4 regions of the Pseudoalteromonas sp. UCD-33C genome follow, and region 1 is predicted to be linked to each of the others. Evidence: predicted binding sites of a transcription regulator. Region 1 holds the regulator's gene; each other region holds the start of a gene.

Region 1 (5,837 bases):
TAGGCAAGATTGCTAAGGTGTTTTCGAAAAAGCTTGCCACAATGGCTGCTAACAATGCGGTTAATAAGTTAACCCCAAGCCAAATAGAGCGACGCTGCGAACTTTTTAGCACTGGCGCAAAGGTATCTTCTTCGTCGTCAAGACCAGCGAGGCTTAGCATGCTGTGCTCTGCATCTTCACGGATTACGTCAACGATATCATCGATGGTAATACGACCAAGCAAGTGAGCGTTATCATCCACAACAGGCGCTGAAATCCAGTTGTGACGCTCGAACAGTTGCGCTACATCACTTTCATCCATAGAGATTAGGATTGACTCACAGTCTTCATCCATTAAATCACGAACAATTTTATCTGAAGGACTGGTCAGCAATGTAGTTAATGAAAGCGCGCCTAAAAAGCAGTTATGCTTATCAACTACATATAAGTCATCGGTACCCTCTGGTAGCTCACCTCGTAAGCGTAAATAGCGCAGTACAACATCGAGAGTAACGTCAGGACGAATGGTGACCGTATCGCTGTTCATCAAGGCACCGGCTGAGCGCTCTTGATAAGAAAGTGCTTGAGTTGCTCTCTCTCTATCTTGCGAATCCATGGCACTGACAACGTCTTGATATACGGTATCAGGAAGACTACGTAAAACCTCACCTAAGTCATCGTCGTCCATATCTTCAGTGGCAGCAGCAATGTGCTCAGGCTCCATCTGGGCAATAATGCCAAGACGTACATCTTCAGAGAGTTCTTCTAGAACATCACCACGGACATCTGGATCAACCAGCTGCCAAAGCATACGACGAATTTTATGGGGAGAAGATTCAAGTAAAAGGGCTGTATCACAAGGTGCCGTTTTGGCTAACATACCGCGCACTTGAACAAATTGACCACTATTGAGTGACTTGGTCACTTGTTTGAGTTGTTGTAGTGGGTAATCTTGTTCAAAGGCTTCTGGCATTGGCGTCCTTACAACTGAAAAAAGTTTAAATAGGCTAAGCAAATACAGCATAGTTGCTTTGTAGTGTATTTGCAGAGATATCGTCGCACTGCGATAAATTTATTAAGAGTTTTGTAATTTAGAAAAGCGAGCGATATAAAAGTAGGATATTTAAAGGGAATTTTAAATATCCGAATTAAGTTTACCGTAAACCTTGAAGTCTTAGCAAATGCTATTCTTGCTCGTGGAAGCGTTGTGCAATTAATTCGCCGATTGCCGTTAATGCAGCATCGGCGTCAGGGCCTTCGCACACAACGCGAACTTCTTTACCCTGACTACTTTCAAGTAGCATTAATGCTAACACGCTGTCGCCTTCAGCTTCTTTATCATCTTGATAAAGCGTAATTTTGGCATCAAATTGCAGTGCTAATTGCGCTAAAACAGTAGCAGCACGAGCATGTAAGCCAAGTTTGTTTTGAATTAAAAAGGTATCTTCAGCGTGCATTGTTGGTGCCTAATTAAATGTCTTGTTCGCGGTGGCGAATTTTTACATTAGCATGGCTTTTGGCAAAGCTCTCACCAATTGTTTGCGCTAAGTAAACAGAGCGATGCTGGCCGCCGGTGCAACCAATAGCAATGGTCAGGTAACTGCGGTTATTACGCTCTAAATGTGGCAACCAAGTTTGCACAAAGGTTTGTATTTGCCAAGTGAACTTTTGCACTATGCTGTGGCTAGCTAGGTAATCTTTTACTGGTTGATCAAGGCCAGTTAGTGGCTTTAAATCAGGTTCCCAGTGTGGGTTAGGTAAAAAGCGTGCATCAAAAACGTAGTCAGCTTCTTTTGGAATACCATGCTTAAAGCCAAACGACATAAAAGTAATAATTAGCTTTTTATCTTTTTTACCTAAAATCTTTTCGCGAATTGATTCTGCTAACTGATGAACACTTAGATCAGTGGTATCAATCATAAAGTCAGCGCGAGTGATCAACACATCAAGCAGGATTTTTTCTTGTTTAATGGCCAGATCAAGCGGCAAAGAATCAATAGATAGTGGATGCAAGCGGCGTGTTTCTGAAAAGCGCTTGATCAGAGTTTGGTCATCACTGTCTAAATAGAATAGTGTTGGGTTTGCGAAACCTGGCAGGTACTCAAGAATATCATTAAATTCTTGCTGCTCTTTCGGTAAGTTACGTACGTCGATACTGACCGCTATTTTATCGTAGTTATCAGACACACTACGTACGAGCGAAGGCAGTAAATTAACCGGAATATTATCAACGCAATAATAGCCTAAGTCTTCAAGTACTCGTAAAGCGACCGATTTACCTGAGCCTGAGCGACCGCTGATAATTATTAATTCCATTTATGCCTCTGCTGATATGACCTGAAACAGTTGCTGATCGGTAGTAGCACTACGCAGCTGTTTACAAAACTCTTTATCTTTAAGTCTATCAGCAATTGTTGATAAGGTCTTTAGGTGAAGCTGACAGTCACCATCTGGTACGATGAGTGCCACAAAAATATCAACTGGACGATTATCAATTGCATCAAAATTAATAGGGGATTCACTCACTATCACAAATGCATGAGGCTCATCTGCGCCGCTCATTCGGCCATGTGGAATAGCAATACCTCGGCCAATGCCGGTGCTACCTAGTTTTTCTCGGTTGAGTAAAGCATCTAGGATATCTTGTTGCGATAAATGAGGAAGCTGCTGGTGGGCCAGTTCGCTGATATATTCAAGAATTCTTTTTTTGCTATTAAAAAGGACCGCAGCTTTGCTGCAGTCCTGGTTAGTAAGTGAACTTAGTTTCATAATTTAATGTCGAGCTAATTTCTCTTTGTGTTTAATGACTTGGCGATCAAGTTTATCGACCAGTGAGTCAATGGCTGCGTACATATCTTGATGTTCTGTAGAAGCGAATAATTCGCCTCCGTTTACATGTAAAGTTGCTTCTGCTTTTTGGCTTAATTTTTCTACATCTAGAATGACATGAACATTATTAATATGGTCAAAATGCCTTTCTAGTTTCGCAAACTTGGTGTTTACATAGTCTCTTAATGAATCTGTGATTTCTACATGACGACCAGTTAAATTTAGTTGCATAAGCATTTTTCCTTCTATGTAAAACGTCTAAATCAGACTCTTACGCTGATTAGACGGAGGTATTGCTAGAGACTCACGATATTTTGCAATTGTACGTCTAGCTACTTTAATTCCTTGCTCAGCCAATATATCTGCAATTTTGCTATCACTCAATGGTTTAGCTGAGTTTTCTGCAGCGACTAACTTCTTGATTAAAGCGCGTATTGCTGTAGAAGAACACTCACCACCATTTTCGGTGCTGACATGGCTTGAGAAGAAATATTTCAACTCAAAAATACCCCGTGGGGTATGCATATATTTTTGCGTTGTTACCCGTGAAATCGTCGATTCATGCATTTCGACCATTTCAGCAACATCATTTAGCACCATCGGCTTCATTGCTTCAGGGCCATGTTCAAAGAAAGCTTGTTGTTGTTGAACGATACAGTTGGTCACCTTTAATAGCGTATCGTTACGGCTTTCTAAGCTCTTAATAAACCACTTTGCTTCTTGTAAGTGAGAACGAATAAATTGGCTGTCGCTACTTGATTTAACTGAGCGAGACATAGCTGCATATTGGCTGTTCACTCTAATCTTTGGCATACAATCTGGGTTTAACTCGACTACCCAGCGACCTTTTACTTTTTTCACTGATACATCAGGTATGACGTACTCAGACTCTTCGCGTACTATGCTATCCGCAGGCTTAGGGTTTAAGCTGTGGATGAGCGTCATCACTTCTTTAAGCTCGTTTTCTTTAAGCTTAGTCTTTTTCATCAAAGTTCGATAGTCGCGACTCGCTAATAATTCGATATGCTCAGATAAAACCATTTTAGTTTCAGCTAAATATGGCGTATCGGCATCGAATTGGCGTAGCTGAATGCACAGACATTCTTGTAAACTGCGCGCGCCAATACCCACAGGATCAAATAACTGAATTCTTTTTAAGACCGCTTCGACTTCATCAAGTTCGATTTCTTCTTCATCGTTATTTTGATTAAAGCTTTCGACGATATCTTCACAGCTTACCGTTAAAATACCTGAATCATCGATAGCTTCTACAATTGCGACAGCAATCGCTTCATCAGTAGGGCTAAATGGCGTGAGCTGTAATTGCCACATTAGGTATTCGTGAAGAGTTTCGGTTGATGCACCTTGATAGATAGACTCATCTTCAGGCATTGGCCCTGATGATGTTGAAGGGGCGGCACTCATGTACTCATCCCAAGTAACATCCATGGCTAAGTCATCGCTTACGGTGTCTTTATTGAGAGCATCACTACTTTCTTGCTCGTACTCGCTAGGTGCTTCTTCGGCAGACGCGCTGACTTGCACATCGTCAGACTCCGCTTTTTGCTCATTCTTGCCGGTGCTTTCTTCATTGTAATCCGCTTCTTCCACTTCAAGTAGGGGATTACTATCAAGCGCTTCTTGAATTTCTTGCTGGAGATCCAATGTACTGAGCTGCAACAAACGAATAGCTTGTTGCAGTTGTGGAGTCATTGTAAGTTGCTGGCCCATGCGCAGCTGTAATGATTGCCTCATGTATCCCTAACAATCCTTTTAAAGTTATCGATAACTGTGCAAACACAGTTAAGTCATTATCGATTTATTGTCATTGTTATTAGTCTAGCAGATGCTCTAGTCGCTGGCGTAATGGTTACAGCCTGAATTGCTCGCCTAGATATACATCGCGTACAGTTTGGTCTGCTAATACGTGCTCAGGTGTGCCTGATGCAATTAGCTCCCCATGAGAAACAATGTAGGCTTTTTCACAAACATCAAGGGTTTCTCGAACATTATGGTCAGTAATTAGTACACCGATACCACGATTTTTTAGGTGCTCAATAATTTTCTTTATATCTAACACTGAAATCGGATCAACACCAGCAAAAGGCTCATCTAAAAGAATAAATTTAGGATTAGCGGCTAATGCACGGGCAATTTCAACGCGGCGGCGTTCACCACCTGACAGCGCCATACCTTGGCTATCGCGAATGTGTTGGATGCTGAATTCATCGAGTAAGCTATTTAGTGTTTCTTCGCGACCTGCTTTGTTTAGATCTTTGCGGGTTTCTAAAATAGCCATCAAGTTTTGGTAAACCGTTAACTTTCGAAAAATTGACGATTCTTGTGGCAGATAGCCGATACCTAAGCGGGCACGATTGTGCATTGGCAAAAGGGTAATATCGTTATCATCAATGCTGATTTTACCTTTGTCGCTTGGGACTAGGCCTACAATCATATAGAAGGTGGTGGTTTTACCCGCACCATTTGGGCCAAGCAAGCCAACAATGCTGCCCGCTTCAACTTCAAGACCGACATTTTTAACCACTTGGCGGCCTTTATAGCTCTTAGCTAAAAGCTCTGCTTTTAATGTACTCATGGTTGGCCTTTATTGTCTTTTTTATTTTCAACAGGCACTAAAATAGTGTGTACACGATCTGTTGAGTTTTCGTCTTTTTCAGCACTGATCAGCTGCTGTGCCATATCATAGGTAATGCTTTTTGCTGTCACTTTTTGACCAGCTTGAGTAACTTCAGCTTCACCATTTAAGGTTAAGAAGCGTTTTGCAACATCATAACGAACTTCTTCGGCGCTGGCGCTCATCACGGTGCCATCAGTTTGCTTTTCTTCGAAGTAAGCAGGCTTACCTGTGGCAATAATTAACTCTACTGTACCCTCGGTGTCACCGCCGTGTGCTTCAAGGCGTTCAGCGGTAATACGACGATTACCATGCACGATCTCTACGTTACCTTCAAATATGCCAACGCCATCTTTTAGTTTACCTACTTGGCGATCTGAGCTAATGCTAATTT
Region 2 (5,837 bases), 530 kb from region 1:
TACATTAAGCGTATTACCCGCACTTATTTACTTCACCACTAAACGCGCTGTATGTGAAAAGAATATTGGCAACACTGTGTTGTCAATGGCGCAATGCATTTTACTATTAGTGCCCATTTCACAGCTAAGTATTATTACCCATGAACATAACTTAGCGACCTTGTATTCATTGACCGTCATTGCCCATGCAACCGTGTTTGTTATGACTGGCCTCGGTCTCATCACCACCCTGTTGGTGGATGAAAAAAAGCGTTATTTAGAATTGTCTCTAAAAGACCCGCTTACCGGGCTCTACAATCGCCGCGGGCTGCAATTCATTATTGAACAACAGCAACTATTCAGCCCAAGTCAAACATCTAGCTTATTCGCCTGCGTAGTTGATATTGATTACTTCAAACGTATTAATGATAGTTACGGGCATGATGGCGGTGACCTAGTACTTGAAGTGTTCTCTGATCTAATGAAACAGCATTTAAATAAAGGTGACTTATGTTGCCGCCTTGGTGGTGAAGAATTTTTACTGTTGTTCTTTGCTACCGACATCAGCTCGGCTAAGCAATTTTTAGAGGGCCTACGTAAAACATTTGAAACCAGTCAAATAGCTTATCGAGAACATCGTATATCGGTTACTGCTAGCTTTGGTTTAACCAATTGGCAACCAAATGACAGCTTTGAAAGCTTAGTAAACCGCGCAGACAAAGCCGTTTATGCAGCGAAAAATAATGGTCGTAATCGCATAGAAACAAACAGCCTAAACAAGGAGTAAATAACTAGAGACGCCACGAAAACAAATACCTTTCTATCAATCTTGTAAATTCCAACTCTGTCACTATAATTAGCTCGTGCTTAACTTGCAATATGTAGTGCTATGTCCTTAAAAGTATTATTAAATTTTAAATTAAACTGGGTACTTTTGTGTACCAGTTTTTGGCTTTTTGCCCTGCCAATTCAGGCTAAATATGTGGTGGCAGTTGTGGGTAAAACCAAAAACGATAGCTTTTATCAGCAAGCCTTTAAAGGGTGTGAGCAATTTGCAAAACAGCATCTCGATTTTGAATGTATTTACGATGGCCCCAAAGACTTTCAAGATATTCGCACGCAAGTATTAGTGATCACCGACCTTGTTCGCAGGAACAACATTAGTGGTTTATTAATCGCAACCACAGATTCCAATTACCTTGTTGAAAGAGCCCTTAAACAGCTTAAAGATAACAATATTCCTGTGATCACTTTTGACTCTGATCTGCTCGAAGAAGATCAGCAGTACCGTTTAGCTTATGTAGGTACCAACAATTTTGATTACGGGGTGGCCTTGGGGAACGAATTAAAAAAATTCACCAGCAAAGAAAGTAACCAGGTGTGTATTCAATCAGGGCACTCAACAACACCTAATTTAAACAAGCGCATTGAAGGTGCTCGCTATGCGTTGTCAGGGCAAAAAAATAAACGTTTAAGTGGTGAAAATGGCTGGAGTGAGTTTGATAGATGCCCTTTATATAGCTTAGGCAAGCGAGAGGTCTCCCTCGGTCAACTCGACAAACTTCTTAACCTTGAAAATCCACCACTATTTTTAGCGGTAGCGGGCTTTGCCCAATTTAACCCTAATTATGCAAACGTGATTGCTAAACATAAGCAACGTATTGCTAATCAAGAGGTGGTGATCGTTTCTGCCGATACTGAGCAAATGCAATTAGAAGTATTACAGCAAGGATTATCATCGGCCAATATTGGTCAAAACCCATTTGAAATGGGCCGTCTATCTGCTGAATTAATGTATCAATACCTCACTAAAGGTGAACGACCAGCTAAGTCTCACTATTATTTAGACTTTCATTATTGTCAGCAAAATAATGCAGGTACTTGCACCGTTAATCACTAAAACTTTGATCTCACTAAAGTGCAATTAACTCGATAAGCGCTAGACTTACCACAACTTGATTAATTGTAAGGATTTAGCCATGACACACCTAGTTAGTGATTTGATGACGCCAGACCCATTCGCCATTAGCGCGCAAAATACCCTGCATGACGCGCATAATCTAATGAAAGAGAAAAATGTCCGCCATATTCCAGTGATCAATGAGCATGGTGGTTTGGTTGGCATGTTAACGCAAAAAATCATGATTGCTCAGGTAATGAATATCATGGCTAATTACAGTGCCAGCGCCCTCGAACGCAAGGAAAAGCAAACTAAAGTGGTTGATATTATGGCTACCGATTTTACCAGTATCTCGCCAGAGCAACCGCTACACGAAGTTGCTAAGTTTTTTGTTGAAAACCGTCATGGCTGCATGCCTGTGGTTGATAAAGATAACAACCTAGTGGGCATTCTAACCTCATCTGATTTTGTTCGTTTAGCGGCGGCTTTACTTTCTTAAGTCGTAAATTAGTATCTGCACACTGAATTTTTTACAGAAGGTGTGCAGAGTTTTCATACTTCTTCTTAGCTAGTATCACCCTCACTCAAGACCTAAATTAAATTAACCCTTTAAATTCATAATCTTATAATTTAAAAATTATTAGGCACAACGCTTGCTTCTATGTAATTACACATGCTTTTTAGATTAAAAGCGAAAGGAAATTTACAGATAATCTCGGAGGAGTAATGAGTAATTCATCATCAAAAATCGCAGAATTTACAGCACCGGGTGTTAAAGACCAAGCTGCAGCTGACACGATTGCTATTCTAGACCAGCGCATGGTCGCTTTAATCGATTTACACCTCACTTTAAAACACATTCATTGGAATGTTGTTGGCCCTAATTTTATTGGTGTACACGAAATGTTAGACCCGCAAGTAAGCGCAGTGCAAGAGATGACTGACACGATTGCAGAGCGTATTGCAACTATGGGCGGCGTACCTGTTGGCACACCACAATCAATTGTAGAACGCCGTACTTGGCAAGATTATTCAATTGGTAAAGGCTTAGTTACTGACCATCTAACAGCGCTTGATAAAGTGTATAACGGAGTCAATAAAGACCACCGTGCAGCTATCGATAAGCTTGGTGAGCTAGACCCAGTTTCTGAAGATATGATCACTGGCCAACTGGCTGACTTAGAACAATTCCAATGGTTTGTTCGTGCACATATCGAATCGTCTACCGGCGAATTGAAAGGATAAACCCCATTTAAAGGTTAAACCCCCTAGGTCTATCCGAAGACCCCTTGCCCAGCATTTGCTGGGCTTTTTTATGCTTTGTTACAACCAACCTTTATGTTTAAAGAACAAGTAAGGTGCAAAGCCAGACAGCAACATAATGCCAATTGCAAACGGGTAACCCCATGCCCATTGCAGCTCAGGCATGCTGTTAAAATTCATCCCATAGATACTGGCGACGACGGTCGGTGGTAAAAATACCACAGAGGCAATTGAGAAAGTTTTGATAATTTGGTTTTGTTCGATGTTAATAAAACCCTGAGTCGAGTCCATCAAAAAGTTAACTTTATCAAACAAAAATGTACAGTGAGACATAAGGGTATCAATATCGAGTACAATTTCACGAAGTGACTCGCGGTCTTCTGTCGGCGCTCCTAGGTGGCGCAGTAAAAACGAGATATTCCGGCGCGTATCCATCAAACATAAACGCACTTTACCGTTATTATCTTCAAGGCGCGAAATTCGACTAACAGCTTCTTCTAAGTCTGAGTCATCCTCTTCAAGTACATAGGCACTGAGTTTTTCTAACTGGTGATGCATGTCTTCAAGCATATCAGCGTGGTTTTCGACTTTTTGGTCAAATAAAGTCACCAAAAGTTGCTTCGGATTATCACACGCTACTTGCCCTTTACGAGCACGCAGTCGTAATAGACGAAAATCAGCTAGTTCATCATCGCGGATTGTCAGCAAGCAGTTGTCTTGTAGCAAACAAGCCACGGTTACCGTATTAAAGCGCCCTTCATTTGGTGACATGAAAAGCGCATGCACATGCAAACCTTCATGGTCAATAAAACAACGGGAAGAGGCTTCGATTTCTTCAACATCATCAGCACCAGGTAAGGTGATATTAAGCGTGCTTGCCAGCGCTTGTCGTTCTTCTTCAGTCGGATTTATGGTATCAATCCAGTGGGCATTTTTTATGGCGGTTGCAAGAGGCGTATCAGCAGCTGGCTCAGTTTCTGTGATCACACCTTGGTCTATAGAAAAAAATCGTAACATTTGCCCTACCCTGATAAATCAATTTAAAACAAATACTATAGCTGTTCACGTTAATGAACAATGACAATGCTACTAATTACCGGGTAAAGCAGAAAAATAATTTAAACCTAACATCAATTGCTTATTTCGCTTTTTTGAAGCGCACCAAAAGCATACCTATCAAGATGATACCAAGGCCTATTAAGCAAGGTACAAAAGCGCTTTGCAGGGCAATATCAAACGCTAAAAAGTCGGGGTAACCGGTTTGCCAAAGCGTCCATTCATAACCGAGCTTTGATGCAATATGTTCACCGCCGCTGCTCAGTATGATGATTGCATCATTGTTATCTGGGTTGATGCGAAGCGTGCTATTTATTGCTGGCTCATTCGCGCCATCATGGCCAAATACAAAATCTCCCGATGCTGTTGGTGCATAAAGCATGGTACCTAGCCCCCAAATTGGTGCGCCTAAGCTAATTGCCAATGGCTCTCGCATGGAGCTGATCATTTGCAGGCTTAACTGCCCTGTTTGAGGTGATGTTAATGCTTGCACTAAAGCGATTAAGTCATGGCTACTTGCCAGTAAGCCTGTTGCCGCTGCCGATGCGTATTGAAAATGCCCAGCAGCTTGCCCGCTTTTATCATAAGCAGGTGCGATGTTGTCTAACTCAGTGAGTACATCGTAACTGGCATCAGTCATATTGACTGGCTTAAAGACGTTATCAGCCATCCAAGTTGCAAAGCGTTGATTCGTTTTTTCTTCTACCAGCAGCTCCAGCATTAAATAGCCGCCCCCAGAATACTTAAAATCGCCCACAGGCTTGGTGACTTTTATTTCACGCACACCCGTTGATGATAGCGGCTTGTTGAGCGACTCAAGCAAGCTTGGTACGGTTTCATTTAGAGGAATATCAGCAAAGCCTAAGCCATCACCAAGCCCCGCAGTATGAGATAACAGATGAGCAAGGCTAACGGTTTGATTATCAAACTCTGATTCAGGTAACTGCCAACCCGTCAGTTGCTCATTAATAACGTGATCTAAACGGACTTGCTGCTGCTCTGCCAGACTCATCACACCATAGGCGGTAATAAATTTACTGAGCGATGCCACTGGGAACAAAGTATTTGCAGTTATTTCATCTTTGCTTTTTGAGTAATCTTGAAAAACCACTTGGCCATTTTCAATCAAAACATAAGCGATGTTTGCTTGATTGTTGGCAATCAGCGCCTGACTATTAGCAATAAATTGCTCAGTGTTGCCCGTTTCGGCAATGGGTTTTAAAAACCAACCACTGACACCACCATATACACAGGTAGCAGCCCAAACAAATGACAAAAATAGCGTTAACAGAATCGTTTTAAACCAGCTCATACCCTATTCCTTGTGTTACAAAGCGCTGTTAAATCACTTCGATTTGCTCAGGTTTTTTGATAAAGAACACCATTAAAATTAATAATGCTGCTGGGAATAAAAACACATTTAAATAAGCAAAAATCACCGTTAGCTGTAAGATGCACATTAGCAACAATAGGATAGAAAACACCGTTAGCAACGATGACATTCCATGGCGCTTTGTTAGTAATAATGCGGCTGTGATCAAACCCACTAACGCATACAAGCCTAAACTCCCAGCCGAGACCACCATGGCAATAATTGAAATACTTTCTACTACATCATTCGATGCTTTATCACCTGCAA
Region 3 (5,837 bases), on a different contig from region 1:
CAACCACCCAGCATTAATGCTGCCGATGTGACTAAGATAATGTTACGCATGCTGCCTCCTACCCATTAAAGCTGTTGATTGATGTAACTAAGCATTTCATCAACCGCTGAAATCACTTTTGAATTCATTTCATAAATTCGTTGCGTTTCGATCAAGTTAACGAGTTCTTCTGTTACATTCACATTAGACGTTTCTAGTGAACCTTGAACCACAGTACCTAAACCATCGATACCTGGGTTCCCTTGCACAGGTGCGCCACTCACAGCAGTTTCTGTGTACAAGTTTTGCCCCATAGGTTCAAGACCCGATGGATTAATAAAGTCACTAATTGTTAGCTGACCAATGACCACGTTCTCTGCTTGCCCTGAAATACGTACCGACACTTCACCGTCTTGCGAAACAGTAATTGATTGTGCATCGTCTGGTACGTTCATTTCTGGCTGTAATGGAAAACCCGCACCAGAAGTTACAATGCGACCATCTTCGTCAGTGGTGAATTGACCATTACGTGAGTATGCAATGTTGCCATCTGGTAATTGCACTTCAAAAAAGCCAGGACCTGAGATCATCCAGTCCAATGAATTTTCTGTGGTAAGCATGTTACCTTGTGAAAAGTTCTTTTGGTTAGCAACCACTTTTGCACCGGCACCAAGCATTAAACCCGATGGCATTTCAGTGTCTTGAGATGAACGGCCACCTGGTTGATTGATGTTTTGATATAGTAAATCTTCAAATACGGCGCGGCTTTTTTTGTAACCGACCGTGCTGGCATTTGCGAGATTATTTGAGATCACCGAAATATCGGTTTGCTGGGCGTCAAGCCCGGTTTTACTGATCCATAATGCAGGATTCATAACTCTACCCTCTCAGTCATCTTAAACAATGCGTAACAGCTGATCTTGACGCTCGTCGAGCTCTTCGGCTGTTTTCATTAATTTAACTTGTAATTCAAATTGGCGTTGATTGCTGATCATGTCGACCATTTCATGCACTGGGTTTACGTTCGACATTTCAAGCGTACCCGACAGTACCTTTACGTTTGGTGAAATATCACAAAAACCACAAAGGTCATTGACCAACATGTCTTCTTTTGGTCGAAATAAACCGTCATTACCTTTTTCAAGCTGAGTGTTATCAGCCTCAATCACTTTTAAGCGATCAACCACTTCCAAAAAGTTAGCTGGCGCACCTTGTGGGCGAACCTGAATAGCACCGTCTTCACTAAACTCAACTTTCTCGATAGGTAATGGCAAAATGATTGGACCACCTTCGCCAATTACTTGACGGCCATGGCTAGTGATCAACGCGCCATCTGGAGTAATGTTTAATGTGCCAGTTTTGGTGTACGCCTCATTGCCTGATGCATCTTGTACACTCAACCAACCACGGTCACTCATCGCGATATCAAGCTCGCGGCCAGTTTCAACAAAACCACCCGATTCCATATTAGATCCAGGGCGTTCTTGCATTGCAAACACCCTAGATGGCAGACCTTCACCGAAGGCTTGCATAGAGCGAGCTTGTGCAAAATCAGCTTTAAAGCCAGTGGTGTTAGCATTCGCAAGGTTGTTGGCCTTGAGTTCAAGACCTCGCAAACTTTGCTTAGCACCCGACATGGCAATGTAGACCATTTTGTCCATAACATTGACTCACTAAAAATACGATAACTAAGAAATGCAATAAAAGTGCCAAAGTAAAATTGACGCTAAAATAGAAGAGAAAAATGAATAATTAGAATGAAAAAAGGCTGCCAATAGAGGGAGCAGCCTTCGTGTCGGATTAAGCTTAGAGCCGTTAAAATTAACGGATCTGTAGGATGTTTTGCTGTAGTGTTGAGTTAACCTCAAGCGCACGTGAATTTGCTTGGAAGTTACGCTGCGCACTGATCAAGTCAACAAGTTCGTTAGTTAGGTTAACGTTTGATTGTTCAAGCGCTGATGAGTTAATTGAGCCTAAAGTACCTGAACCTGGTTCGCCAGCAATAGGTTCACCTGATGTAAGGCTCTTCTTCCAGGCTGTATCACCCACTTGTTGTAAACCCTGTGAGTTCGAAAAGCGTACCATCGCAACTTGACCTAGGAATGAAGTATCACCATTACTGTATGAAGCAACAATTTTACCGTCAGAACCGATATCGATACCTGATAGACGACCTACAGTCGCACCATCTTGTTCCAGTGCTTTTACTTCAAAGTTACTAGCATACTGAGTAGGAATTTTATTTGTTGTTGCTGCTTCATCACGCCAATTAATAGTGACATCATCTGGGAAGCTGGCACCATTAGAAAGTAAGTCAGATAAGCCTGCCGCAGCACCAACACCATTTGGTAACGTTAATGGGTCAAACGTAGTGTCAGTGTTTGCTACACCATCTGTATTTAGTGGTAAACCACTTGAGTCAAACTGAAAAGTCGAAATAGGCGTGTATGGCGACGTAGTTTGCTCAGTACCATCCGCAGCAAACGGTTTTTCATCTAAAGTAGCATACACTTCCCACTCATTTTCATTACCAGTAGTTGTTGAATCAGTTTTCACAAAAAAGAATTGTAAAATATGTGGCTCACCTAATGAATCATACACTGTTGTTGATGTTGAGCTGTTATATGAAGCACTTGTCTCAGGATCAAACGGCGTCACTGACGGTGAAGTTGCTCGAGAGTCTAGATTAAAAGATGAATAAACATTCGTGGTTGCACGTGGTGAACCTGATGCATCAGGAATTTGTAGTGCAGAAGATGTACTTAAGCTAACAGAAGTGGTATCACCGGTTGCTTCATCAACAGGGAAACCTTGTAGATAGTTGCCATTAGCATCGACTACAAAGTTATCTTTATTTAATTTAAACGCACCTGCTCGGGTATATGTGAAGTCTTGTGCACCTAGGTCATTCGCCATTGCGAAATAACCTTCACCAGTGATCGCTAAGTCAAGTGAGTTATTTGTGAAAGATAACGAACCTTGGTGGAATTGTTGTGCCACCATTGTTGTTCTTACACCGTCACCATTTTTTGTTTTACCAGAACTAAATACTGATGATGCGTATACATCAGCGAACTCTGCACGAGACTCTTTAAAGCCCGTAGTATTAACGTTAGCAATGTTATTTGCGGTAACGTCTAAATCTTTTTGCGCGGCTGCTAAGCCTGTTAATGCAATATTGAAGCTCATAACTCACCTCTAACCTATCTCTTAGCCTAAGCTAACCCAAACCTTTTTTACTTATGCGATTTCAGCTATATCAGTTAGCCTAACCGCACCCTCTTTTGTATTTACGATAATGCCGCTTGCGCCATTAATATTGACACTTTCAATATTCTTAAAGGTCGCCATTGGCATACTGCTGTAGTCTCCATTGACAAAGCCTTCAGCACTGATGTCATATTCACCTTCAGGTAGCACATTGCCATCATTGTCTTTACCATCCCATTCAAAACGAAGTGCACCCGCTGACTGAGAACCTAATTCAATGGTACGCACTAACTGGCCTGATGAATCCGTTATTCTTAGCGTTAAAGATTCAACAGCGGTTTCTGCAACCACCGACCCTTTAGCTAGATTTTCGCCATCAAAATCAATGGTGTCAGACTCAAGTAACGCTTGCTTACCAACAAGAGTCGAAGCCTGTAACGCAGAATTTGATGTCATTGATGCAGTGAGTGAATCAAACTTCTCGTTTAAGTTTGAAATACCTTCAGCCATGGTAAAGTTCGTCATCTGCGCAATCATTTGATCGTTATCAGCAGGATTACTCGGATCCTGAAACGACAACTGCTGTGTTAACAACGAAAAGAAATCTTCCTGAGAAAGCGTGTTGTTGTCTTCTTCAGTTGTTTGCGTACTACTTTGATTCCAACGCAAACTATCCATATAGGATGATGATGCAGAGCTGATGTCGTTACTCATAACTTATCCTCGGTTACCGTTGTCCTAACAACAGTGTTTTACTTAACATTTGCTTAGCTGCATCAGCAACTTGCACATTTGTTTGGTAAGAGCGAGAGGCAGAAATCATATTTGCCATTTCTTCTACAACATTAACGTTAGGTTTGTAGATATAACCATTTTCATCCGCACTTGGGTGGTTCGGGTTATATTCAATTTGTAGAGGTTTATCACTCTCTACAATGCCTAACACTTTAACGCCAACAGAAGAGCCCTGAGGATTGCTTTGTGATGCTGACGCTTTAGTCAACTCTGCAGCAAAAACAGGGTGGCGCGCTCGATATGTCTGATCTTGACTAGAACTAATCGTATTTGCATTCGAGATATTACTGGCTGTGGTATTTAAGCGAACATTTTGCGCACTCATACCGGTTGCTGAAATATCAAAAACATTATACAAACTCATGATTAAGCTCCTTGACTACCGAGGGCTTTTTTAAGGCCTTTAATTTTACTACTCATAAATTGCAGGCTTGCCTGATACTCTAATGAGTTCTGTACATACAAGTTTCGTTCCACTTGTATATCGACTGAGTTACCATCACCTGTATCTGCTTGATTTGGCGTACGAAACATTTCTGCGCTGCCAACAAAACGACTGCCCCCGGCAATATGTTTAGCATCGGTTCTTACCATGCTATTGCCGCCTTGTTGGTTGCTTTTTGCCGCTTTTAATGCCGAGGCAAAATCGATATCTTTCGCTTTATAGCCCGGCGTATCAGCATTAGCGATATTTGTCGCTAATAACTCAGCGCGTTGTGAACGGATCAACATCGCATGAGGATGAACACCAAATGCTTTATCAAAACTGATAGCCATAACCATCTCCAAAAAATTGACTCTGTAGAGGTTAATGCAAAAGCTAAGCCAAAAATTTAGGAGTAATTTGATTTATATAAGAGACTGAAAAATAAGTAAATTTAGCAACCTAAGGACTAGGTTGCTAAGGAGAGTTTACTTTTTCTGATAGTTGCTAAGGAGAGTTTACTTTTTCTGATAGATGATACCTGGGTTACAACGAACCATATCAAAGCTATCACTTAAGCCCGCCATTGATTCTGACGCACCTAAAAACAGGTAACCTTTCGGGTTTAAAGCTTGAGCAAATTGAGAAATGATTTTAGCTTTTACTTCTGGTGAAAAGTAAATCAACACATTACGGCAAAATATGATGTCAAACTTGCCCATTAGGGCATATGAATCGAGTAAGTTTAAATGTCTAAAGCTGACCATTTTACGTATAGGGTCAACTACCTGAGCCATTCCATTACCGCTGTCCTTGAAGAACTTTTGACGACGCTCCATCGACAAGCCACGAGCGAGCGCCAGCGAGTCATACTCAGCATTCTTGCACATATCAAGCATGGTATTAGAGATATCAGTGCCAATAATTTGCGCACCCATCTTTAACACACCTGGGTTTTTAGATTGGAACTCGGCAACAGACATGGCAATTGAGTACGGCTCTTGTCCTGATGAACTTGCCGCTGACCATATTTTTAGTGGCCTACGCACATCTTTAAGCTCAGGAAATAGTTTTGTTTTCAATAACTCAAACGGATATTGGTCACGAAACCAAAGCGTTTCATTGGTTGTCATCGCATCAACGACAGCGGCACGAAGCTGCCTCTCATGAGGGCTTAGTGTTTTACTTACCAACTGTGATAAAGACTCAACATTAAAACGCGCCATAAGCGGCGCAAGGCGGCTTTTAACTAGATAAAGTTTATTATCGCCAAGCACAATGCCACATTGTTGCTCTAAAAAAGAGCGGAATTGATCGTATTCGCTTTGTTGTAAATGCTTATTTTCCAAAGTAATACCACCTATAAATAATTAATCACAATGAACCCACTTCTTCACAGCTGTCGCTAATTCATCTGGGTTAAATTTTG
Region 4 (5,837 bases), on a different contig from region 1:
TTGCTATCGAGTCGCCTTGTTATTTTGGCATTATCGAATTAATTGAAAGCTTAGGCTTAAAGGCGCTGGAAATACCGCTGTGCCCCGATGAAGGAATATGGCTAGATGATTTGGCTCAAGCACTCGATGAGCATGATATAAAAGCCTGTGTGTTTTCAACCTCATTAAATAATCCTGTTGGCAGTTTTATGCCTGATGCCAAGCGTGAGCAATTAGTGGCACTTTTAGAGCAGCGTGACGTGGTGCTTATTGAGGATGATGTTTATGGTGACTTACATTTTACAGCTAAGCGTGCCACTCCTGCACAAGCTTATTCAAAAAAGGGCTTAGTGATCACCTGCGCGTCGTTTTCAAAAACAGCTGCTCCCAGTTATCGCATAGGTTGGATCATTGCTGGTAAGTTTGCAGAGCAAGCAAGGCGACACAAACGCGCGCTTAGTTGCTCCGCGCCACTTATAAACCAGTGGACCTTGTATGAGTTTATAGCTAGCGGTGAGTACGACCGTAACATTCGTTTGCTTAGACAGCGCTTAAGTACCAACAAAGAGCGTATGATTTGGTGCCTGCAGCAATATATGCCAAGTTGTGCGCGTATTAGTAATCCGCAGGGTGGCTGTGTTATCTGGGTTGACCTTGGTAGCCAATATGATGCGGTAAAGTTATTCCATTTGGCACTTGAGGCGGGGATCAGTATTACTCCAGGGTTGATATTCTCAGCGGGTAAAAAGTACCGTAGCTGTTTTCGTTTAAGTTATGGCTTGCCTTGGTCTGAGAATTTAGAGCAGGCGATTAAAACGTTATCGCAGCTGACTGTGCTGGCCAAAAAATAAAAAAGCGCAGAGCAAGCTCTGCGCGAAAGGACCAAGTGTTTTGGTTCAGGGATGTTAATTAGTCAATTACTCTGCATTCTGTTTGAAAGTAAATAGTTGATACTCTTTTAGCTCTGGTACTAGAACTACTAGCTCTTGCTCTTTATGAGCGATATCAGCAAAGCTGCCGCATAATGCATCTGCACGCTCTTCAAGTTGAGCTGCCTGTGTTTCTACACGAGCTTCGATTTGTGCGCCCATGTTTTCCATACGTTGCTCAAACTCATCCATGTCGCCACCTGAACCTAAAAGTTCAGAGCCTAGCGCCACTAAAATACTGCCCATCGATTGCATCATGGCTGACTCGACAGCCGATTCGATTTGCTCATCGAATTGGTCTTCAAAGTTTTGGCCAAATTTTTCGAAATTTTGCTGACCCATGGTGAACGCACCTTGCTGATAGAAAGCGTTTTGTACTTCTACGCTGATATCGTCCATTAATTCTGAAATGTCGCTTAGGCCATCAATATTGAAAGCATTTGAGACTTCTTCGATGGCTACACCAGCTATTTTTACACCATCAAGTGCGATATTTGCTACTTCAGGAAGTTGGCTGCGTAAGCTGTCTGAGTAATCTGCAATTGCTTGCTGTTGTGAAGCATCAAGCGACACGCTTTGACCATCGATATATAAAGTGTGCTGATCGATGATTTTCATAGTGCGATTATCGGCTGTGTATACTTCTAACTCGCTTGGTGTGATGCGTACATCATTTATAAATTCAACATCACACTGCTCACCGCTGAATGAAATATTTGTATCATTATCGTTATGAGCCATTGCGCCGGTAGCGATAAATAAAGAACTTACTAACAATAACTTTTTCATTTTTTTCTTTCCTGTTTGAAATGACACAAATACATAATCAAATTGAATGCCAAAATTTATAAGTTCAATTAATTCAATGCCTTGCTGTGTTTCTATGGTTTTTTAAAAATTGCGGGGAATAACTTTTTAACCATTTTTTAGTCAAATTAACTAAAAAATACACATGCATAAATGACTTTTATCGAAACGATAAAAAACTCTCACTTTTCAGAAATCAAATTTAGCGCTATTTATTCACAATATTGACATATGACCTATTTAGCATGGGTGTATGGCTTTATTTTGGTGGTTTTTTAGATACTAAATTACTACTGAGCTTTTTAATCTTTGCCAATTCATCGAGCAAATTTTAATCTCAAGAATTGGTCTCAAACACTTTATGGAGTGGGTTGTGGGTAAGACATTTAGTTATGACGCGCTAGATGACGATTTTGTTGAAGACGAGTACGAAATGGTCGGGCGTAATCAACACGACAAGAAAAAGCAACGCGTAAAGAAGAAGTTGGAAGACTATCTTGAACAAAAACGCTTGCGCAGAAACTTAGGCGACGACGACTTTGACGAGTACTTGAACGACTAAGCATAAATTTAGATAAAGAGGCAATTTGCCTCTTTATTGCTTTTAGGCTTTGTTATTTGCCCAGTGCAGCTGCGATGTCTGACTCGAGCTGTTCAGGTTTTGTCAGTGGCGCATATCGCTTAATGGCCTTGCCATCTTTACCAATTAAAAATTTGGTGAAGTTCCATTTTATTTTGCGGGTGATAAACCCCGGTAATTCTGATTTTAGGTATCTAAAAACAGGGTGAGCATGTTCGCCATTCACATCGACTTTGCTCATCATTAAAAAGCTAACGCCATAGTTAATAAGGCAGCCTTCTTTAATTTCTTTTGCATCACCTGGTTCTTGTTTGCCAAACTGGTTACATGGAAAACCAATTATTACTAAGCCTTGCTCATGATACTTTTCGTGCAGTGCTTGTAAGCCTTCATATTGTGGAGTGAAACCGCATTTACTTGCGGTATTTACAACAAGCACAACCTTGTTTTCAAAATCAGAAAAGTCAACGGTTTGGCCTTGTAGGCTGGTGGCAGAAAGTTGGTGAAATTCGCTCATAATGATAACTTTTTATTATTGTTGCATTGATTCTAACTTGCTTGGCATCTTTCTAAAAGGGTAAATTTTAATCAGCGGTTCTTCTTACTTGGCGTTAAGTATCGTAGCTAACTTAAAATTATAAATAATCCCATACCTGCCAGTGTTGTGTAGTATATGTTATGTGTTTTATAGGCCACGATAACAGACAAAATAGCAGCACTTAGATAAGGATTTTGCCACTCTAGATTTATCCCTTCGTCATTAATAAACACAATGGGCACCCAAATTGCGGTGAGTACGGCTGGGGCGCTAAAACTTAAAAATTGCTGCATTTTCGGACCGACTTTGAATGGTAATGCGCGGTGCAAAAATAAGTAACGTGTGAAGAAGGTAATACACGCCATTAATAAAATGGTGATCATCATAGCGTATGCTCCTCTTTTGCTTGCCAGCGACTAATTAGATAACCAACCGTCATAGCGATAAGAGCCGCGGTGACAAGCCAAAGTTGAAAGCCCTGACTTTTTAATAGTGTTGCTACAACGCCTGCGGTGATCACTGTAGCCAGTGTTGCAAGGTTCTTTACACCCGGAATAACTAAAGCAATAAACGTGGCAGCGATGGCAAAATCAAGACCTAGGTGTGTTAAATCGGGAAGTAAGCTTCCTGCGACAATACCAAGGAGGGTCCAGATATTCCAGGCAATATAAAAACTAAAGCCGGCACTTAGCGCGTAAATAAGGCGCACTTTTGTGCGGTAGGCTTTGTGATGATGCGAAAAAGCAAATAATTCATCTGTTAGTACAAAACTCACTGGCAGTCGCCAACGAAAGGGTTGATCTATTACTTTGTGGCGAATAGCTAAACCATATAAAAAGTGCCGTGAGCTAATAATGAGTGTGGTAAATAAAATAGTTAAAAGCGGCGTGTTTCCTGCCATTAATTCAATCGCAACGAGCTGTGCTGAGCCTGCAAATACCAATAACGACATAGCTTGTGTTTCTAAAGCACTGAAGCCATTTTGAACTGCTAACGAGCCACATAAAATTCCCCAAGGTAACACCGCAAGGCATAAGGGGAGCATGTCGAAAAATCCTTTTAGCAAGGCTCTTATTGTTGATTTATGCATCTTATCGCTCATGTTTGATGTTATGGCTCAGATCAAAACAGCTGAAATAGAGGTGTGTCAAAATAACTGAAGTTTGCAATAATGTATAGCCGAGCCTGTTGCTGAAATCATTAGCGTCTTTTAAAGGGAAAGTTACAATGTCTAAAGTTAAAGTATGGGATGGCTTTATAAGAAGCTTCCATTGGTTATTAGTTGCGGCCATCGCAACCCTCTATTTTAGTGCTGAAGAAGGTATGTTGGAGCTGCACTTTGCTGCAGGCTACTTCACTCTAGCGCTTATTATTACACGTCTTGTTTGGGGCATTATTGGTAGTAAAACGGCAAAGCTGTCTGCGCTGATTCATTCACCAATCGCCGCAATTAAATCGTTTACAAGCAATGAACATAAGGCGGGTCATGGCGCGGCGGGTAGTTATATGGTGATAGCCTTTTTTGCGTTACTTATCGTACAGTTAACCTCTGGCTTAATGACCAGTGACGATATCTTAACGGATGGTCCACTCGTTGAGCATGTATCCTCAGATACCGTAGAGTTTGCCGGTTGGTTACATCATTTAAACTTTGATATTTTGTTGTATGCCATTGTGTTGCATGTAATAGCGATTGTGATTTACCGCATTAAAGGAAAAAACTTAGTGAAACCTATGCTAACGGGCAGTAGCGACCAAGTTGCGGTTACTGAGCCTGTTACAAAATCGCCGTTGATAGCTTTTGTTATTTTTGCAGTGTGCTTAGTGGTGCTATTTACGACTTGGGGTGCAGAGCCACTCAGCTATTTGCTTGGGTAGGTAATTCAAGACATTAAAAAAGGCGCTAATAAGCGCCTTTTTAGTTCAAATTTTTAACTAGTCTTTGAAAGACTTATGGCAATCTTTACAGCCTTTAGCCCATGCGCCAAATGCTTTGCCAATTACTTTTTTATCGCCGCTTTGTGCTGCAACTGCTAGCTCATCTGCATATTGTTGGAAAGCAACTGCTTTTTTCATAAAGGTTTCGTTGTCGCTCCATACAGCTGCAAGTGCAGATGTATCACCCTTGTCAGAACCCGCTACGAAAGCTTCCCAAGGCATTTTAGATAATGCCGCTGCATTGTCGGCACGCTTTTGAAAACGTTCTGCATCAAAAGGTACTTTTCCTTTTAGCATATCGCCCATGTCGCCAATTTGTACGCGGATCATTGAAAATGCTGCCTGACGGTACTCGATTGCATCGCTTGGCTCTTCAAATACAGAATTTGCTGATGCGCCAAATGCCATTGTTGAAAGCATTGCACCCACTACTAATTGTTTTAATTTCATTCCTTTTGCCCCTTAAGATGTCATAAAAGTAAACTAACTGAGTTGTATCTTAGCTCAATATAATATTCAAGTGTATTGCGGTTAATCTTAACTTAAGTTTAATTTAATCATTAATATCAATATCGGCGAAGATCATGCCACGGCGCATGCTTCTGGTGGCTAAGAAAACCTCGCATAACAAAGATAAAAATCCACATATCAAAAGCGCCATAGCAGCCACAAAGCAGCTAGCAATTGTCACGCTCAAGTTGATAGATTGAATATGTGATAAGAATAGACACATAACCACAGCACATACTAATAAGGCACTGAGTACACTTAAACTAAAGGCGATATGAATGCAGCGAGAGCGTTTCAACAGTGCCCTTAGCTCTGTTGTTAATGACTTATTGAAGTCTTCATCAGTACTGACTTTAAGTTTACGTTCTAACTGCCGAGCTCGATCGGTAATACGTGCCAAGCGGTTTGAAAGCACGCCTAACGTTGCTGCAATACCGGTAATTAAAAAGACGGGTGCAACAGCAGTTTGAATTACTTTTGCCATGGTAAGAATGTTGATTACTTCTGAATTCATTTGAAAGTACTCTATTTATTAAAACTCAACACCTAATTTTCA

The links. Region 1 encodes sigma-54, which starts transcription at its own class of promoters, with help from an activator protein. Its sites were predicted from a motif close to GTTGGCACGNNNNTNGNNT; they were not measured.
Region 2: a site for sigma-54 is predicted at 2,520-2,538, ahead of dps (DNA starvation/stationary phase protection protein Dps). Genes of this name have one in related genera too.
Region 3: a site for sigma-54 is predicted at 1,675-1,693, ahead of AOG26_RS09290 (flagellar basal body rod protein FlgF). Genes of this name have one in related genera too.
Region 4: a site for sigma-54 is predicted at 1,733-1,751, ahead of AOG26_RS17750 (YggN family protein). Genes of this name have one in related genera too.

What each region holds. Positions count from the first base shown of each region.
Region 1 covers NZ_LJTB01000001.1:616,122-621,958, reverse strand. The annotation lists gene mgtE (magnesium transporter) at 1-952, opposite strand, end outside; gene AOG26_RS02740 (HPr family phosphocarrier protein) at 1,164-1,436, opposite strand; gene rapZ (RNase adapter RapZ) at 1,450-2,295, opposite strand; gene ptsN (PTS IIA-like nitrogen regulatory protein PtsN) at 2,296-2,748, opposite strand; gene hpf (ribosome hibernation promoting factor) at 2,752-3,039, opposite strand; gene AOG26_RS02720 (RNA polymerase factor sigma-54) at 3,067-4,563, opposite strand; gene lptB (LPS export ABC transporter ATP-binding protein) at 4,679-5,404, opposite strand; gene lptA (lipopolysaccharide transport periplasmic protein LptA) at 5,401-5,837, opposite strand, start outside.
Region 2 covers NZ_LJTB01000001.1:84,243-90,079, forward strand. The annotation lists gene AOG26_RS00315 (GGDEF domain-containing protein) at 1-766, shown strand, start outside; gene AOG26_RS00320 (substrate-binding domain-containing protein) at 974-1,879, shown strand; gene AOG26_RS00325 (CBS domain-containing protein) at 1,959-2,378, shown strand; gene dps (DNA starvation/stationary phase protection protein Dps) at 2,606-3,124, shown strand; gene corA (magnesium/cobalt transporter CorA) at 3,203-4,159, opposite strand; gene AOG26_RS00340 (serine hydrolase domain-containing protein) at 4,281-5,510, opposite strand; gene AOG26_RS00345 (hypothetical protein) at 5,539-5,837, opposite strand, start outside.
Region 3 covers NZ_LJTB01000003.1:260,572-266,408, forward strand. The annotation lists gene flgH (flagellar basal body L-ring protein FlgH) at 1-50, opposite strand, end outside; gene flgG (flagellar basal-body rod protein FlgG) at 66-854, opposite strand; gene AOG26_RS09290 (flagellar basal body rod protein FlgF) at 876-1,640, opposite strand; gene flgE (flagellar hook protein FlgE) at 1,801-3,168, opposite strand; gene AOG26_RS09300 (flagellar hook assembly protein FlgD) at 3,220-3,903, opposite strand; gene flgC (flagellar basal body rod protein FlgC) at 3,917-4,348, opposite strand; gene flgB (flagellar basal body rod protein FlgB) at 4,351-4,761, opposite strand; gene AOG26_RS09315 (CheR family methyltransferase) at 4,927-5,757, opposite strand; gene AOG26_RS09320 (chemotaxis protein) at 5,779-5,837, opposite strand, start outside.
Region 4 covers NZ_LJTB01000013.1:63,623-69,459, reverse strand. The annotation lists gene AOG26_RS17755 (aminotransferase-like domain-containing protein) at 1-830, shown strand, start outside; gene AOG26_RS17750 (YggN family protein) at 897-1,697, opposite strand; gene AOG26_RS17745 (PA3496 family putative envelope integrity protein) at 2,089-2,277, shown strand; gene AOG26_RS17740 (glutathione peroxidase) at 2,330-2,812, opposite strand; gene AOG26_RS17735 (AzlD domain-containing protein) at 2,920-3,219, opposite strand; gene AOG26_RS17730 (AzlC family ABC transporter permease) at 3,216-3,923, opposite strand; gene AOG26_RS17725 (cytochrome b/b6 domain-containing protein) at 4,061-4,711, shown strand; gene AOG26_RS17720 (c-type cytochrome) at 4,769-5,221, opposite strand; gene AOG26_RS17715 (DUF2721 domain-containing protein) at 5,325-5,795, opposite strand.